2 regions of the Nanhaiella sioensis genome follow, and region 2 is predicted to be linked to the other one. Evidence: predicted binding sites of a transcription regulator. Region 2 holds the regulator's gene; the other holds the start of a gene.

Region 1 (7,255 bases), 2.8 Mb from region 2:
CTCTTCATTATCCTGAGGAAGTTCATTTTGTCTATGAAGAAGATTATTTAGAGATTTTCTATGTCTCTCCTCCATCGATACCAATTGATCAAGCCCTGATTTAGCATCCATCAAATTGTTTTGCTGCTTAAGTATATTTTGTAACATATCAATTTGTGTACTCGTATGCTTGTTCAACTCAAAGATTATTTTATTAATAATTTCATTTGTTTCATCACGACACATCCTCTTAATCATTTGAACTACATCATTCGTATATGTCAGGACATAATCACCCGTTAGTCTTGCTCCTTTTTTTAATATGTTTTCCAGCATAGAAGATTCAAGTGTAATGGAGAAAGTTTGAATGTCTCTAGTCAATTCGTCTTCAAGAATAGCCTGTTTTTTACAGAATTTTAAAAAATAATCCTTAATATGCCATTCCAGTTGTGAAGAAATCTTATCCTTTATATCTTCACACAGTACATCTAAGCGATCTTCTCGTTCCTTTGCAATTTTCTTTTTGGAGCTAAATAATCCTATTTTGAAATCAGCTTGACTAGCTTCAATAAATGCTCTTGCATGTTCTCTAGTAGAATATGGCATAAGATATGCATTGTCTAAAATAGCCTGTATGTCTTTTTTGCAATTTAACTCTGCGCTTTCCAATGCTTGTTGTTTCTCATCGATTTCTTGTTGTACATTATTTATGTTTGATAGAAGTTCTTCTCGTTCATTTACAGGTAAATGAGAAAGAGTTTTTTCAAATATATTTTGCTGATCTAATGTTTTGTTTACATAATATTGCAAATGTTCATTTAGTAATTTTTCAGCCGCTAATAAGCTAGTTTTTATGAGGAGGCTATCCTTTTCGTTGATTTTTTTCTGCAACAATTTTTTGACGCTAGCTAATTCATTTAATGGATGATCCTTTTTCTTTAAAGATGTGTAAAATATACCATCTGCTTCAACTTTCCAATTTAAAAAAGAATTTTTTACACCGTTTGCAAAATCAAAAAAACTAACTTCCTGTTCCTGGTGCTTATCAATTTGATTAATGATTAAATATACTTCTTTTCCACGATCCTTTAATTCCTTTGCAAATAGAAAATTTTCTTCTGATTGTACATGGTTATAATCCATTACAAAGAATATCGTATCTGCGATGTGAAGAGCCGATTCGGTCGCCAAACGATGCGCATCATCAGTAGAGTCGATCCCAGGAGTATCCATAATTGAAACCCCTAACGGAATGGAAGTTGTTTCTACACTAAGTTCAATAGATGCGACTGAATCACCATCTTTACAAAGAGATTTCACAAGTTCATAATTATACGGACCTTCATATTGCATCACTTCACCACTATGAAAGTAAACGCGTGCATACTTGTCTCCCCTCTTTACTTTAACAAGGTTGGCACTTGTCGGAATCGGACTAGTAGGCAATAGCTGTTCACCTATTAATTCATTGATCATACTTGACTTCCCTGCCGAAAAATGGCCACAAAAACCAATGGTAAATTCTTCACTTTGAAGTTTTTTCATTAATTGAACAATTTTCGACGCGGTTTGGCTATCACCTTCATCATAAATTTTATGATAAATATCGAACAATCCACTCGTAATATTTTGAGTTGTGTACTTTTTAACCCCTGTTTGCCCCATATACAATACCCCTTAACATTCTGACTGATTAGTTATTTTCTTATTTTACAATATTAAATATGATGTTTCATAGTAAAACTATAAATTATTAAGAAAAACCCTAGTATCATGAAGATTTTGAAATAGAGCAACAAAGCCATATCACTTTCCTATCTCTAATCAGGCTCCATACGAAATAGGCAAAGAAATTATTTTCTTTCCCAAAGGACATACATTGTAGTCATTTTTAGGACGCTCTACGTAATCGTTGATTTCAATATTAACCTAGTTGACGATTTATAAGCTTGACTCCTAAGATTCAATAACTAATTTTCTTTCTTAGCTTAGTTTCGTAGCATCTTTTCTTCAATATCATAATGAAAACCAAATAAGACTTCTATAGTAATTTTGTATAAAAAGCAGCATAGTTTGCGAAAGGTTCTCAAATAACAAGCACCTTGAGCATTACATATCTAGTTATTTAAAAAACACAAACATGTAATGTCTGAAAAAACAGATAAACATCGTTCATAATTTGTTGCTATTTTTACAAAAATACAACATATAAAGGAAGGCATTGGACAAAATCAACGGATTGTTCTATCAAGCTATGTAACTCTAATTAAATGTGAGTATAACGATAACTTTAAATAAAACGGAAGACCATTGTGAAGAGTTTCAAATAAAAAGGACTTCCCCTGTTTGGAGAAGTCGAACGTTTTAAAGGAGTTGTTGTTGTGCATTATTATTATAAATCTAATAATCATTACGTTCAGCACACAATTATTGGAATTGCACTATAAAATCTATTAAATCTATTAAATTCATTACACAAAACAATATTATGAGGTAAAATAGTAATGGGTATATTTTACCCAATTACAATCCCTGAAATAAAGATGGAGGTGAATTCAGTTTGGCCACATTAAGTTCAAAAGTAACAGGTGTTTTAAACAGCACTATTCATGTAGTTAAAACCGTAGTACCAATAGATGTAACAATTGATAAACCAGCGTTATTCACTCAACCGTTACTGCAATCCTCAATGGGCGTGTTAATTGGTATAACTGGGGATATAAGAGGAAGGTTAATAATAGAGGGAAACCCAACTGTATTTGGTGGAGTTGGTGAAATCATGTTCGGTATGCCTCTTGAGGGAGAAATGCTTGAATCATTTACAGGAGAGTTTGGTAATATGATTGCAGGTAATTTGTCTACACAACTTTCTCAACAAGGGATCAATATTGATATTACACCTCCTACAGTGTTAGTTGGTCAAACAAAAATCTACGGCTTTGAAAAAGCCTTTAGAGTTCCCATTCAAGTGGAAGCAATGGGAGAAATGCAAATCATTTTAATGATTGAAATGTAATCAAATACAAAACCAAGCAAAACAATCGACAATTAGTCGGTTGTTTTCTGCTTTTAATTGCTTGTTTTCGTATTAATTGGTGTTATTCGTTCTAAGATATAAGCACATATAAATCAGTTGTGATGGCATCTTTACTATTTTATCATTGCTGAACTTTAATAAAACTCATCCCTCTGTCCATTTTTAGTAAAAGTAGGAACAAAGTATACGAAGAGGGCATTTTAATGTCACTTCCAGACCTGTAACTATCACCTTATGACAAAAGTCACAAGCATACAACTCAAATCTATTTAACTATTTCACATTTTTTTCACAAATTGTTTTTATTTTTTGTGATATTTATCACTGATAAATTAATTTATCACTATTATCATAGTGTTTATATTACATATGAACAATTTGTGAAAACCTAATAACTGTATGGATTTTACACATTAGTCTAGTAAGATAATAGTGTAATAATAGGAAATTTGTTCAATAGCGAAGGGAGTGAGAGAGATGCCGAAAACTGAGCTTCAAAATCAAAAAACTAAAATAGAAAGTGAGCCTTCATTAAAAGGAGCGTTAGCTTCAGTAATGTTGTTGGGTTTCTTTCTAATCATTACTTGGTTGGGAGTTTATTTTTTATTTGTAGACCGCTTATAGAAGGAGGGGAATTAGTCGATGCACATGCACAAGTTTGAAAAAATATGGTTGTTATTTGGAGTTGGAACTCTACTTGTCTTCTTAACTGTTATAGGTATTAGCGCATTTTATTTAGGAAACCAACCTCCTAGTTGTTTAACAACAATTGATCCAGAAAAGGTTGACCAAACAGCACCATTTGATAATCCAGGGTTAGTACAAATCGGTGACAATGAATATCAATTAACATTTGTTGCTTCTGCATTTAGTTACTCTCCAACAAAAGTACAAGTACCAAAGGGTGCGAAAGTAAAAATCGTTGCTACAACGAAAGATGTTATTCACGGCTTTGAAATAGCAGGTACAAATGCAAATATGATGCTTGAACCTGGGTACATAAGCGAAGTAACAACTACGTTTGATGAAGTTGGAGAGTATTTAGTTTTATGTAATGAATATTGTGGAATAGGTCATACTAGTATGACTGCAACAATCGAGGTGGTTGAATAATGAGTATTGTTGAAGCGAAAGTTGATCGACGCGATGGAAAATTGGCAATGGCACATATTTATGTCGCATTTATTGCACTAGCACTCGGAGGATTAGCAGGATTATTACAAACACTTGTTCGTTCAGGGAAATTTACTCTCCCTTCATGGCTTGGCTATTATCAAATTTTAACTGTACACGGCGTATTACTTGGTCTTGTTTTAACTACATTCTTCATTATCGGCTTTCAATTTGCCAGCCTAAGTAGAACAGCAGGTGCATTATCCAATAAGGTTCGCTTGACTGGTTGGATCGGGTTTTGGATGATGACCATTGGTACGGCAATTGCCGCAGTATTTATTTTATTGAATGAAGCATCAGTACTTTATACATTCTACGCTCCTTTAAAAGCACATCCAGGTTTTTACATAGGCTTAACTTTGGTTGTTGTTGGTAGCTGGGTAGCTGGATTTGCTATGTTTGCACATTACAGAAAGTGGCGTAAACAACATCCAGGTGAGATTAGTCCACTATTAAGCTTTATGTCTATCGTTAATATGATATTGTGGTTAGTAGCAACACTAGGCTTAGCTGCTACTGTCCTAGTTCAATTTATTCCATGGTCATTAGGTATTGTTGAAACGATTGATGTGTTAGTTAGTCGTACATTATTCTGGTATTTTGGTCATCCACTTGTATATTTCTGGCTGTTACCAGCATACATGATTTGGTATGTTGTTATTCCTAAAGTATTGGGGACTAAAATATTCTCAGATGCTCTAGCTAGAATGTCATTTATTTTATTCTTACTATTCTCTATCCCTGTTGGATTTCACCATCAATTAACAGAGCCAGGAATTGATCCAGCGTGGAAGTTTTTACAAGTCATTTTAACTTTCTTAGTTGTTATACCATCTTTAATGACGGCTTTCTCAATGTTTGCAACGTTCGAATTGTATGGTCGCTCAAAAGGTGCAACTGGGTTATTCGGCTGGGTTAAGAAGCTACCTTGGAAAGATGCACGCTTTTTTGCACCGTTTATAGGAATGTTATTCTTCATTCCAGCTGGTGCAGGTGGTTTAATTAACGCAAGTAACCAATTAAATCAAGTTGTCCATAACACCATTTGGGTAACAGGTCATTTCCATTTAACATTAGCAACAACTGTTTTACTTACGTTCTTTGGTGCAGCCTATTGGTTAATCCCACACATTACAGGGCGTGTAATGACGAAGGCTATGAACAAACTAGCAATCATTCAAACCATTGTATGGGCTATCGGGATGACATTTATGTCAGGAGCAATGCATGCTGCTGGGCTACTAGGTGCTCCACGTCGTTCCGATTATTCAACATACGGCGGCTCAGAACAAGCACTGGAATGGATTCCTTATCAAATCGCGCAAGCAATTGGCGGTTCTATCTTATTCATCGGTATCATCTTAGTACTAATTATTATTACTAATTTAGCATTTTTTGCACCAAAAGGTGAAACTGAATTCCCAGTTGCAGAGGTTACAGAGCATGCCGAAAAAACACCTATGGTTCTTGAAAACTGGAAACTATGGATTGGAATTACTATTTTGTTAATATTATTTGCATATACAATTCCGTTCATAGACATGATTCAAAATGCACCAGTCGGTTCAAAAGGTTATAGATTATGGTAAAAATGTAACAACAAGCGCCTTGTGAAGTCGTGTTAATATACTTCACAAGGCGCTTATTATATGTCTTTTATTTATTACAAAAGCCTCCTTTGTAAAATGACAAAGGAGGCTTTGCTATCTTTCATTTGCTAAACTAACATTAGCTGTTAATTTGATAGACTCTACGGTACTTCTCTTCTAAATACTCGATCAAATGATTTGCATTTAATCCTTCACCTGTTACATCTTGTAGGATTTCAAGTGGTTTTTTCAGTTTACCAAATTGATGTACATGCTCTGTGAGCCATTCGCGAACTGGCTCTAATTCCCCTTTTTCCATTAACTCATCAAAATTCGGAATATCTACAAGCATCGCTTTATTTAGTTGGGCTGCATACATATACCCTAATGCGTATGAAGGAAAATATCCAAACATTCCACCTGCCCAATGCACATCCTGTAGCACTCCTTCCGCATCATTAGAAGGGCGTACACCTAAATATTCCTCATATTTATTATTCCAAACTTCTGGTAAGTCTTTCACTTCAATTTCTCCGTTAAATAATCCTTTTTCAATCTCATATCGAATCATAATATGTAACGGATAAGTTAATTCGTCTGCTTCGATTCGGATTAATGAAGGCTTTGATTCATTAATAGCTTTATAGAAATCATCTAACTCTATAGAATCAAACTGACCATTTGTATGATCTTTTAATAAATCATAATTCTTTTTCCAGTAAGAATAATTGCGTCCTACAAAATTTTCGTAAAACAGTGATTGTGATTCATGAATGCCCATTGATGTACCTGAACATAAAGGAGTGCCTGTTAAGTCAGTTGAAATATTTTGCTCATATAATGCATGACCACACTCGTGAATTGTTCCAAAAACCGCAGTTCGGAAATCCTTTTCATCATATTTTGTCGTGATGCGTACATCTCCTGGGTTTAAGCCTGTCGCAAATGGGTGTACTGTTTCGTCTAATCTACCAGCTTCAAAATCATAGCCCAATTGCTCTAGAATTGCTAAACTAAATTCACGTTGTTTACCTTTAGGAAAGTGTTCAAACAGGAAGCTCGTTTCAGGCTGTTCTGCTCCAGCAATTTCTTTTACTAATGGGACAATTCGCTCACGGGCTTCATGAAAGACCTTATCTAAAATGTCCACAGTCATACCTGGCTCATAATCGTCAAGTAGAACATCATATTTGTTATCTTTATAACCCCAGTATTCAATAAACCGCTTGTTAAAGTCGACTAATTTTTCTAGGTAAGGCTGGAACATTGAAAAGTCTGATGCTGCCTTTGCTTCCTCCCACACAGACTCAGCTTTTGATTGAAGAATGACAAACTCCTTATACTCTTCAGCAGGAATTTTTTTATTCTTATCATAATGTTTTTTACATTCTTTAAGAGTTTTGATCGTTTTTTCAGATAGCTGCTCTTTAACACCTTGTGACGAGAGCTTCGCAATATATGAAGCCATTTCTTCAGA
Region 2 (11,793 bases):
CTTGTATCTTATTAATCGCTGCCTTGAGTAAGGTTGATTTCCCAATACCATTTGGACCTACCAAAGCTACACTGTCACTTTTCATGATTTGAAAATTGATATGTTGGATAATAGGCTTGTTGTTTTCATATGAAACAGAAATGTCATTGGCTTTCAAAACTTCATTTCCACTTTGACGTTCGATGTCGAAGTGGAACGAAGCTGATTTTTCATCTCCAGCAGGCTTCTCTAGAAATGTCATTTTTTCTAGTTGTTTTCTTCTACTCTGTGCTCGCTTTGTTGTTGAAGCTCGTGCTAAGTTTCGTTGAACGAAATCCTTAAGCTTAGCAATTTCACCTTGCTGCTTTTCATAAAGCTTTAAATCGTGTTCATAATTTTCTGCTTTCTTCTTTAAATAATCACTATAATTACCAATGAATTTTGCTGAATTAGTTCGAGAAATTTCGTATACTTGTGTAACGACTTTATCAAGGAAATAACGGTCATGAGATACGATGAGAATAGCTCCTGGATAGCCGAGTAAATATTGCTCTAACCAAGTGAGTGTATCAATGTCAAGGTGGTTAGTCGGCTCATCTAGTATTAATAAATTAGGCTTTGATAATAATAGCTTCCCTAAAGCAAGCCTCGTTTTTTGACCACCACTTAATGATGATATAGGTGTCGAATAATTGAAGCTTGAAAACTGGAGTCCATGTAGAACAGCTCGTACATCAGCTTCATATTGATAGCCACCTTGTTCTTTATATTGAATTTGTAAATGATCATACTCTTTTAATAGTTTGTCGTAATCTGCCTTGTTTGACATTAGGCTTTGATTGGACATTTTCTCTTCCAGTTCACGTAAGTCTATCTCCATTTTTTTTAACGGTTCAAACACGGTTAACATTTCTTCCCAAATAGATAAGTCTGAATCTAAGCCACTATGTTGTGCTAAATATCCAATAGAAATGTCTTTCGGTTTCATGACGCTTCCGCTATCATGAGACATATAACCTGCTATTATTTTCAATAAAGTTGATTTTCCAGCGCCGTTACGGCCAACGACAGCAATCCTATCTTTCAATTGTACTTCTAGCTTTATATTCGATAAAATAAGGTCAGATCCAAAATATTTTGTGAGCTGATTCACTTGTAACACTATCATGTTAGTTCACCTCTGTTATAATAGTTTTAGTGTATCTTAAAATGTATGAAATGAGCAATATTCTTTCACTGGATTCCAATGTTTACTTATCAAAGGCTTGTGAAATGCATATTTTTAATAATAGTTTAGCTTATTTTGTATGCGCTTTCTTACGGAAGTCATATTAAACTTAGGTTGTAGACGTTATAGGCTCTTTTCGTAAACTTTGTTGCTATTGTGAATAATTTAGGACAGCATAAAATGAACTTATGCAATTGACCTCATTTATAATGAGAAAAGGTGCCTACAACCGCTAAGTTTATACGTATTTATTTCTTAGAACGAAAATCAACAATTAATGCGAAAACAGCAGCCATGTATTGAGACACAAATACGAATTATTATATCGTTTGTTGCAGCTTCTCATCATTAAAACTATGACAATGGGCTAAATTATTCGTTACAATTCACCATTTATGAAAAAAGCCATGTACTCAAAAGGTGATAGAAATGGCCTTGGATGTACATATAGTTTTCACGCCTTGTTAAAGTAACGACAGGATTGTAAAAATAGTGTAGTATAGTCATATTGAGAGGTGAAAAGCAAGTGTCTTCATTTACACATTTTAATGATCAAGGTAGAGCAAAGATGGTTGATATTTCTGAAAAGGGCGAAACATTTAGAACTGCTATAGCGAGATCAAGTATCTCAGTTAATCAAGAAATTTATGAACAGATTATTCATTCAAAAATAAAAAAAGGGGATGTGTTAGCTGTAGCTCAAGTGGCTGGTATTATGGCTGCAAAAAAAACAGCAGATATTATCCCAATGTGTCACCCAATTAGTTTAAAGGGTGTCGATATCACGTTTACATGGGAAGAAAAAAAGCAATTATACAAGCTTATTATTATCGTAGAAGTTAAAACTAAAGGTAGTACAGGTGTTGAAATGGAAGCTCTAACTGCTGCTAGTACGTGTGCCCTAACTGTTTATGATATGTGTAAAGCAGTTGATAAAGGTATGGTTATTGGTCCAACTTATTTATTAGAGAAGACTGGTGGAAAGAACGGAGACTTTATTAGAGAGCAGTGAATGAATAGCTGTTTGAATGTGGGGGAATAGAAGTGAATAACGAACAAACAAAAATTCCACAAGCTACTGCAAAGCGTTTACCATTGTATTATCGTTTCATCAAAAATCTTCATGCTGCAGGTAAGCAGCGCGTATCATCTGCTGAATTAAGCGAGGCTGTAAAAGTAGATTCTGCAACAATACGTAGAGATTTTTCGTATTTTGGTGCTTTAGGTAAAAAAGGATATGGTTATAATGTTAATTACTTATTAACGTTTTTTCGACAAACACTTGATCAAGATGAACTAACAAAAGTGGTGTTAATCGGGGTTGGGAATTTAGGTACTGCATTTTTAAATTACAACTTTATTAAAAATAATAATATGAAAATTGAACTTGCATTTGATGTTGATGAGCAAAAAATTGGCACTACAGTTGGAGATGTTCCTATTTATCATATGGATGACTTAGAAAAATATATTACCAAGGATGTAAGTGTCGCCATCTTAACTGTACCTGCACCAGTTGCGCAAGGGATGACTGACCGTTTAGTAGAAACAGGTATTAAGGGTATTTTGAATTTTACGCCAGCTCGAATTAATGTACCTGACCATATTAGGATTCATCACATTGATTTAGCAGTTGAATTACAATCTTTAGTTTATTTCCTTAAAAACTACCCAACTGAATAGTAGCTATATTGGCATTATGGTCGTTTACATGATCACCGAGTTATAAAAACAATATATGCTTTATAATGATAGATCAGGAAAATTATTTGTAATTTATGATGGAGGTGAGACCAATTAACATAGGAATTGGAAGTCTTATATTAATTTTAGTGATCGCACTCGTTATCTTTGGTCCAAATAAGCTTCCTCAATTAGGAAAAGCTGCTGGAGAAACACTTAGAGAATTTAAGAGAGCGGCACAAGACATTGCAAATGAAAATAATAAAAAGAAGTAACATTAGGATGAGAAAGTATGAATGATAGTAAAGAAATGTCTGTATACGATCATATAGGAGAGCTAAGGAAGCGTCTAATTATCGCAGCCGTTTTCTTTGTTGTGGCTACAATTGGAAGCTTTTTTTTGGCTGAGCCAATCATTGTCTATTTACAACAGGCTGATGAAGCAAAAGAGCTGACGATGAATGCATTTTCCTTAACTGATCCAATAAAAATTTATATGCAATTTGCTTTTATTATAGCTTTTGTAATTACTGCACCAGTTATTTTATACCAGCTTTGGGCGTTTATTAGCCCAGGCCTATATGAAAAAGAGCGGAAAATCACTTTAAGTTATATACCAATATCAGTGTTACTATTTTTAGGTGGGGTTTCGTTTTCCTATTTTATTCTATTTCCATTTGTTATTGAGTTTATGACGAGGATATCTGAACGCCTAACGGTTAATCAAGTTATTGGGATAAATGAATATTTCCAATTTCTATTCAAAATCACTATTCCATTTGGAATATTGTTTCAGCTTCCTGTCGTTGTGATGTTTTTAACTAGACTTGGCATAGTCTCGCCTATGTTTTTAGCGAAAATAAGAAAGTACGCATATTTTGTTTTACTAGTTATAGCAGCATTTATTACGCCACCAGAGCTCATTTCACATCTGATGGTGACGATACCTTTATTTATTCTATATGAAATAAGTATCTTTATCTCAAAAATAACCTTTCGCAAAGTGGAAAAACTAGAACAGGAACTCATGGCTGAAAATGAGTAACAACCATACCATAAATCATAATAAAGGTAATCAAAGTGAGTTTTTACAAATTGTAGAGGCTCACTTTTTTTATATAGTAAATCTAGCAGGTGTTATGTGAATTTATTAAATATAAAGGTCGTATGATTAACTAATATTTAAGCATTGAATAAATGAAGAAAGTAATGATGTTAATGAGCAATAAAACAACAAAATTGTATGAGGTTGATTTATATAAACCTATTCAAGAGCATTTTACAGAACAGGGCTATGAAGTATATGGAGAAGTCAATCATTGTGATATAGCAGCTATAAAAGACGATGAGCTAGTTATCGTGGAGCTTAAGCTTAATATAAGTATAAAGCTGTTAATACAAGCTACTAAAAGGCAGCGTTTATCCGATCAGGTGTTCATTGCTATCCCGAGACCTACATATTCTTTGCGTTCTAAAAAATGGCAGGATATTTGTTATTTGGTCAGAAGGTTAGAATTAGGCCTTATGATTGTAACTTTCAAAAATGGTATTGCACAGGTAGATATTATTATAGCTCCAGCTGACTTTGATCGGAAAAAAAGTATGCAAAGAAGCAAGAAAAAAAGAGATTTACTTTTAACTGAAATGCAAGGAAGGCATCGTAACCATAATGTTGGTGGGAGCAAGAATCAAAAAATTATGACGGCGTACAAAGAAAACTGTATTCATATTGCCTGTTGTCTCGAATGTTTCGGCCAGTTATCAACAAGTGATCTTCGCGAGATGGGAACGGGTGACAAAACTGTATCCATTCTTAATAAAAATTATTACGGCTGGTTTGAAAGGGTTCGAAGAGGAACTTATACACTTAGTGATAAAGGCAAGAATGAGCTAATTTCATATCCACAACTTGTTCACTATTACGATGAATTAATAGCACATAAGCTTGGTTAATACAGAGAAAGGTATTTTGAATAACTGATATGTATATAGAGAAGAAAAGGTCTCCCAAACATATTCGTGTTTGCTCTTATTACGAAAAGCAACAAATAATGTGATAACAGCCATAGAATAAAACAACCTTCCCATTAACTAGGAAGGTTGTTTTAACTATTTTATTTTTTTCAGTTTGTTATGAAAGATAAACATACGAATAGCCACTCCAAAATCAAGAGTGGCTACAAAAGACAATATGAGAGTGGGGAAATTCCAAATTGTTTCTTGAGCTGATTGAATTGCGAGATATGTGAAAACGATCCCTATAAAACTATATATAAATCCAAAAAATAAAGGTGAGCGGCGCATATGTTAAAGTCCTCCAATAATCGACTGCATTTGTTCCAGTTGTTGTCGCATTTGTTCAATGTCATCCTTGTAGATAGTTTGTATTAAGACCACAAATGTATTCATTGAAACGTGTGCAATAATAGGTACGAGTATTCTTTTTGTTTTCACATAAAGAAAGGCAAAAGTAAATCCCATTGAACTGTATATGAGAATATGCTCTGGTTCGCCATGAACTAGGGCAAATATGACAGAACTAATAAGTGCTGATATCCAAAAATTATACTTCTTATACAACGAGCCAAATATGATCTTTCTAAAAATGATTTCCTCTAATATTGGTGCAATGATTGAAGTGACAATAATGAATAACGGGACTAATTCAAAAATTCCGATAAGCACTTCAGTATTTTCTGAGCCCGGATTAATTCCAAGTAACATTTCAATATTTGCTGCTAAAGATTGTGCAAATAACGCAAGGAAAATACCTGCGATTGACCAGAAAATGGCTTTACCAGTAGAGGGATAATCTTCAGGAATCACTCTATTAATCATATCTTTTTTCATAATGAAGAGAATTATCATTAATCCGAGGATAAAGCTAATTACGGCCCAATAACCAACCCTAATGACTATTGCAATATCATTTGATTGTGCTTTTTCGCCTACACCTAAAATTTCTAATAATGGCACACCTAAAGTCGCTGAAAATTGGACAATAATATACGCGATAATTACATACCAATAATGTCTTTCGAACGGTGGAAATATTTTTTTAATCAATAAAATAATCTCCTTTAAATGTTTGTTCATGCTGCTTTGATCTCTAATAGTATTTTGTTATTTGGGAATGTTTTGTTCCCCTTCGTAGCTTTTAGAGGTCACCATGTCATTTTATCAGAAAGAAAAATCCCTATTCAAATGATTTATCTTAATGATTTGACATTGTTAGCTTTTACAACTATTTTCATCATAGTTGTCCGATTAAAATATGCATTAATAATGTATGTCCAATACGTACAGGTTAGTACAATACTTACCGTATTTTATCACAGTATTCTAATTTACTCATGTATATTATGTTTTTTATGTTTATTCCTCCGTATTTGTGACATAATTTTAAGGGGTCAGATGATAAGGATATTTACATATGAAGTTATCCATTTTATTTCAAGCATGCAAAACCTACTTAACGTTCCAATAGACCAATAGTAGTAATATTAATTCTACAAGGTCCTAGACATAGGGCGCTGTTGATATAAATGATGTTTTTTATCCTAAGATTTTGCCAAGTACTTAACTAGAGTGACAACCGAACAAAACACTTTCTATGGTTTTATGCTGGTCACAATAACAATAAAGTTTACGAAGAGAGCCTTATAAAAGTAGGACGAATGTTGTGGTTATACAAGGGAGAACTTGTCTATTTATGGGGTATATATGAAATTAGGAATTTTTTTCTGCTTTAGACTTGCAAAAACATGTGAGATTCATTAATATAATAGTTGTGTTAGCACTCAAGTATAGCGAGTGCTAATAGAAGAATATTGAAAAATAATACCATTTAAATTATTTGAGGAGGTTGTTTCACTTGTTAAAGCCATTAGGTGATCGTGTTGTTATTCAAATTGAAGAAACAGAAGAAAAGACTGCAAGTGGTATCGTATTACCGGATACTGCAAAGGAAAAGCCTCAAGAAGGAAAAGTTGTAGCTGTTGGTTCTGGTCGAGTATTAGACAGCGGTGAGCGTGTAGCTCTTGAAGTAGCTGTAGGTGATAGTATCATCTTCTCAAAATATGCTGGTACTGAAGTAAAATCTGACGGTAACGAATACTTAATCGTACGTGAAAGCGATATTTTAGCTGTACTTAGCTAAATTTATCCACCTTTGTACTTAACATAATGTGTGATGTTCAACAGCATACGGATTGAACATTATTTAATAGATTAGGAAAATTTGAGGAGGTAAAACAATATGGCAAAAGATATTAAATTTAGCGAAGAAGCACGCCGTTCTATGCTAAGTGGAGTAGATGCACTAGCTAATGCTGTAAAAGTTACATTAGGACCTAAAGGACGTAATGTAGTATTAGAGAAAAAATTTGGTTCTCCATTAATTACAAATGATGGTGTTACAATTGCAAAAGAAATCGAATTAGAAGATGCATTTGAAAACATGGGTGCAAAGCTAGTTGCTGAAGTAGCTAGTAAAACAAATGATGTAGCTGGTGACGGTACTACTACAGCAACTGTTTTAGCACAAGCAATGATTACTGAAGGTCTTAAAAACGTAACTGCTGGTGCAAACCCTATGGGCGTTCGTAAAGGAATTGAGAAAGCTACTAAAGTTGCAGTTGAAGAGCTTAAAGCAATCTCAAAACAGATTGAGGGTAAAGAATCAATTTCTCAAGTAGCTGCAATTTCTTCATCTGATGAAGAAGTAGGTCAATTAATTGCAGAAGCTATGGAACGCGTTGGTAATGATGGTGTTATCACTATTGAAGAATCAAAAGGCTTCGCAACTGAATTAGAAGTTGTTGAAGGTATGCAATTTGACCGTGGATATGCTTCTCCATACATGGTTACTGATTCAGATAAAATGGAAGCTGTATTAGAAAATCCATATATTTTAATCACTGATAAGAAAATTGCTAATATCCAAGAAGTGTTACCTGTATTAGAGCAAGTTGTTCAACAAGGTAAACCACTTTTAATGATTGCTGAAGATGTAGAAGGCGAAGCTTTAGCTACACTAGTAGTAAACAAACTTCGTGGTACATTTAATGCAGTAGCTGTTAAAGCTCCTGGATTTGGTGACCGTCGTAAAGCAATGCTAGAAGATATCTCTATCCTAACTGGTGCTGAAGTAATCACTGAAGACTTAGGATTAGACTTGAAAGCTACTACTGTTGCTCAATTAGGTCGTGCTTCAAAAGTTGTTGTAACAAAAGAAAATACAACAATTGTTGAAGGTACTGGAGCATCTGATAAAATTGCAGCTCGCGTAAACCAAATTCGTACACAATTAGAAGAAACAACTTCTGAATTTGATAAAGAAAAATTACAAGAGCGCTTAGCTAAATTAGCTGGTGGCGTAGCTGTAATCAAAGTTGGTGCAGCTACAGAAACTGAATTAAAAGAACGTAAGCTACGTATCGAAGATGCTTTAAATGCAACGCGCGCAGCTGTTGAAGAAGGTATTGTTTCTGGTGGTGGTACTGCACTAGTAAATGTATACAGCAAAGTATCAGCAATTGAAGCTGACGGAGATACAGCTACTGGTGTAAATATCGTCTTACGTGCACTTGAAGAGCCAATTAGACAAATCGCTCACAACGCTGGCTTAGAAGGATCTGTCGTTGTAGATCGTCTAAAACGTGAAGAAGTTGGCGTAGGCTTCAACGCAGCAACTGGCGAGTGGGTTAACATGATCGACACTGGTATCGTAGACCCAACAAAAGTTACTCGTTCAGCATTACAAAATGCAGCATCTGTTGCAGCAATGTTCTTAACAACTGAAGCTGTAGTAGCTGACCAACCTGAAGAAGGTGGCGCACCTGCAATGCCTGATATGGGCGGAATGGGTGGCATGGGCGGAATGGGCGGCATGATGTAATCTGCCCCTCAAACCCTTGATATAATTGGGTTAGTATTGATTGTCAGCGTGAACAGTCACGAAACAGTCACATTGATCCCTGAAAAATTAGAGGTTTTCCATTAGTTGAGCAAACTTTTGGGAAGCCTCTTTTTTCATAGACTTAGTAATATGTGTATTAACATGTTTTGGTGTGTCATCATCTTTATGCTAAGAAGTTCCATAGTTTAAAGTCAATTCACTCCAATCTCTGCAAGTATTAAATGTATGAGTATGTCTCAACGAGTGTGGAGTTAAATCGGTATTTAGCCCTGAAATTATTAATAATCTCCTCATTCAGTTTCCATATCTAACCTGTGAATAGTTTAAATTGAGAAGGTAAGTTAAAAAATAGGTTTATATAGTGAAACTTACATCATAAGGACTTGATGGAGGGTAAATATTTAAGTAATTCTTGTTCTATTTGGCGAAGAGTTTTCCCATCTGTCTCAATCCTATTTTCTTCTGCCATCCTTAGTGTCCATTTGTAATCTTCAGCAGTATAATACTCATCATATATTTCAAATGTACCTTTTTTTCGTATATCCATTATTTCTGCTAACAACTGATCTGATGATTTGTCTTCAAAGTTAATTCCTAATTTATGTGCTTCCCTATATAGATTAATTTGTGATTTCCCTTCCATGATTTCTTGGTTAATTTCCACTTGAGTCTTTCCAGCTTTATCTACACGAAAAGCGCTTATTCTTCGTTTTACCATTTCTTCTTCAGGTAAATGATCATCTCCTTCATATCCTATGATACTAAAACCCTGTTTTCCGAGTATACGGTAGTAGTTATCCTTATTTATTTGATTTCCTTGTGAATCTATAATTCCACTTTCACCATCAAATTTTATTACTAACTTGCCATCAAACGTTTTTAAGCCCTCATAATCATACATCCAAAGAGATTCATCTTTAGAAAATTGATTAGGTTCACCTTGCAATCGATCAAAAAAATTGTTCTTATAAGCCAAAGTAACTACTGTTACACTTCCAAATGCAATAGTAGAAGCAACCACTGTTGCTACAATGATTTTCTTCATAATTAAGACTCCTTTTATATCTTGTAGTTTTGATTTTGATTTGTATTGTAATATTCAATTCTTAATATTATGGGTAGATATTTCTTAAGATTATCTTAATAAAGGAAGCACGACAGTTAAAATGAGCTGTAAAGTATATCATTTTTTAGAGAGGAATTTTTTATAGAAACACAGTCAACTAGAATGGGAATAGTCTAGGATGCTTTTTAGTAATGACCTTCAGTTACCTCGAGGGATATAGGAGTTAGTCAAGACCTTGTGGATTATCCTGTGGATAATTTTAGCTTATAAATCCTATGTTATATTGTGGTTACTAAAGTGGAGGAGAATTGTTGATTTTTGATTAAGAGGACACTTCAACCACATAAGCAAACTTCCCATCCGGGGTAAAAATAACATTAGATGGCGGGAAAAGCAGTTGGATAGTAGCGGTAACGGAATGAGTTTTTATCTTAATGATGGTAACTGTATCAGAATCTGAATTTGTAACAAAAGCAACTTTTCCATCAGGAGTAAAAGTTGCATTAGAGTTTAATCCTACCGGGAGAGTAGCGATCACACTATGAGTTTTCGGATCATTTACAGCAGTTGTCAAAAAATTCAACCTTTAAAAGTAATAGTTATTTCTATGGTATGAGTGTTTCACTTGTATGATATCGAACAGTGGAATTTAGACTGACTATAATCGAAAGCTATTGAGGGTTTTAGAAAACTCCTGAGTAATTATGTTTGGTAAATTATAAAGGTCCTTGTTGTTAACTTTGTTGCTCTTGTTACCAAATCAGCACCTTAAACAGTGAGTTTAAAGTCATGGTTGTACAGAAGAAAAGATGCCATGAACGCTAGTTGAAACGTGGTTGTTTCTTAAATGAAAAACAGCCATTTTTAAAACACCTCGTAAGCCAATTTAAGGTGTTTTTAATTGAAGGAGTTATTTATTATTCATTATTTTTGGATTCCTTGATCCCGTTAATAATAGCTAATTTTATTATCCAATAAAGAACGAAAAATTTAACAAACGAAAAAAAAAATTGGTAAATTAACCCTTTGGTGAAATATGAGTTGACCAACAAATTTCTTATATTTTCAATGATTTCCAACATAATTACCTCCAGTTAAAACTTGTGTAAAGATAAAGTGTTTTTTGTGTATTATTACCAAAAACATAAAATTTATATTAAACAAAATAAGCAGGGGTAAATTGGGGAGGTATAAGTAAAATGTTATGAAAACTCAAGAGTTATTGTGAAAGACTTGAATCTAAGAAGCATGAATATATAGTCAAATTGAATTTAACTACACATCGATAGTTTTATATTACAACTTTTACAGACATCTCCCCACACAATAATATTTAGACAGCCATATATATAAATAAAATATTTAAGGGAGATGACGGAATGAGTAACCAATTGTGTAGAGGTAATGGCGAAGGCTTTGAGATAGTTGACTTTCAATTTCATATTCCTGCAACAAACGATGTGGACTTAGGGTCTCTTTCAACTGATTCAAATTATCCTACAACAATTGCACTGTTAACACTAAATAACTTAAAACCTGGTGATATTGTATTGCTAAGTTGGACATTTGTATTAAACAACCAAGGTGGTGATGAATTTACTCATCAAGTATGGAGAGGAGATACCAATATTCATAGGTCAATCAGAGGAATTGAAGGTGGCGGAGAAGATATTAGTATAACATCTTCTCAAACGATTGATAAAATTAATAGTTATCAATGTGCTACTTATAGATTAACTGGTTTTGCAAATAACCCAGCCATAAACCTTAATGGACCTGTTAATTTTAGCGCACAGCAATTAAGACCGAAAATCAAATTATGAAAAATGATTATGAAATCTATGAATTTACAAGTGGATTAGGTGTTTTGGTGTATGTTTGATAGGGATGTTCACATAATAAAAGAAGGTGAAGTTT

What was found. Region 2 encodes Rex, which represses fermentation and respiration genes when NADH is low (regulators of the CRP and FNR family bind a similar motif). Its sites were predicted from a motif close to TTGTGAAATATTTCACAA; they were not measured.
Region 1: a site for Rex is predicted at 3,249-3,266, ahead of V1503_RS21610 (cytochrome c oxidase subunit 2A). Genes of this name have one in related genera too.

The regions. Positions count from the first base shown of each region.
Region 1 covers NZ_JBKAEG010000001.1:4,565,271-4,572,525, reverse strand. Annotated here, with positions in the region: gene V1503_RS21620 (dynamin family protein) at 1-1,644, opposite strand, end outside; gene V1503_RS21615 (chemotaxis protein CheX) at 2,540-2,995, shown strand; gene V1503_RS21610 (cytochrome c oxidase subunit 2A) at 3,494-3,640, shown strand; gene V1503_RS21605 (cytochrome c oxidase subunit II) at 3,659-4,129, shown strand; gene V1503_RS21600 (b(o/a)3-type cytochrome-c oxidase subunit 1) at 4,129-5,778, shown strand; gene V1503_RS21595 (carboxypeptidase M32) at 5,918-7,255, opposite strand, start outside.
Region 2 covers NZ_JBKAEG010000001.1:1,803,276-1,815,068, reverse strand. Annotated here, with positions in the region: gene V1503_RS08335 (ABC-F family ATP-binding cassette domain-containing protein) at 1-1,147, opposite strand, end outside; gene moaC (cyclic pyranopterin monophosphate synthase MoaC) at 1,734-2,219, shown strand; gene V1503_RS08325 (redox-sensing transcriptional repressor Rex) at 2,252-2,890, shown strand; gene V1503_RS08320 (twin-arginine translocase TatA/TatE family subunit) at 2,986-3,165, shown strand; gene tatC (twin-arginine translocase subunit TatC) at 3,183-3,935, shown strand; gene V1503_RS08310 (DUF2161 domain-containing phosphodiesterase) at 4,109-4,843, shown strand; gene V1503_RS08305 (YdiK family protein) at 5,000-5,194, opposite strand; gene V1503_RS08300 (CPBP family intramembrane glutamic endopeptidase) at 5,198-5,956, opposite strand; gene groES (co-chaperone GroES) at 6,765-7,049, shown strand; gene groL (chaperonin GroEL) at 7,149-8,789, shown strand; gene V1503_RS08285 (hypothetical protein) at 9,184-9,855, opposite strand; gene V1503_RS08280 (YncE family protein) at 10,199-10,450, opposite strand; gene V1503_RS08275 (hypothetical protein) at 11,256-11,699, shown strand.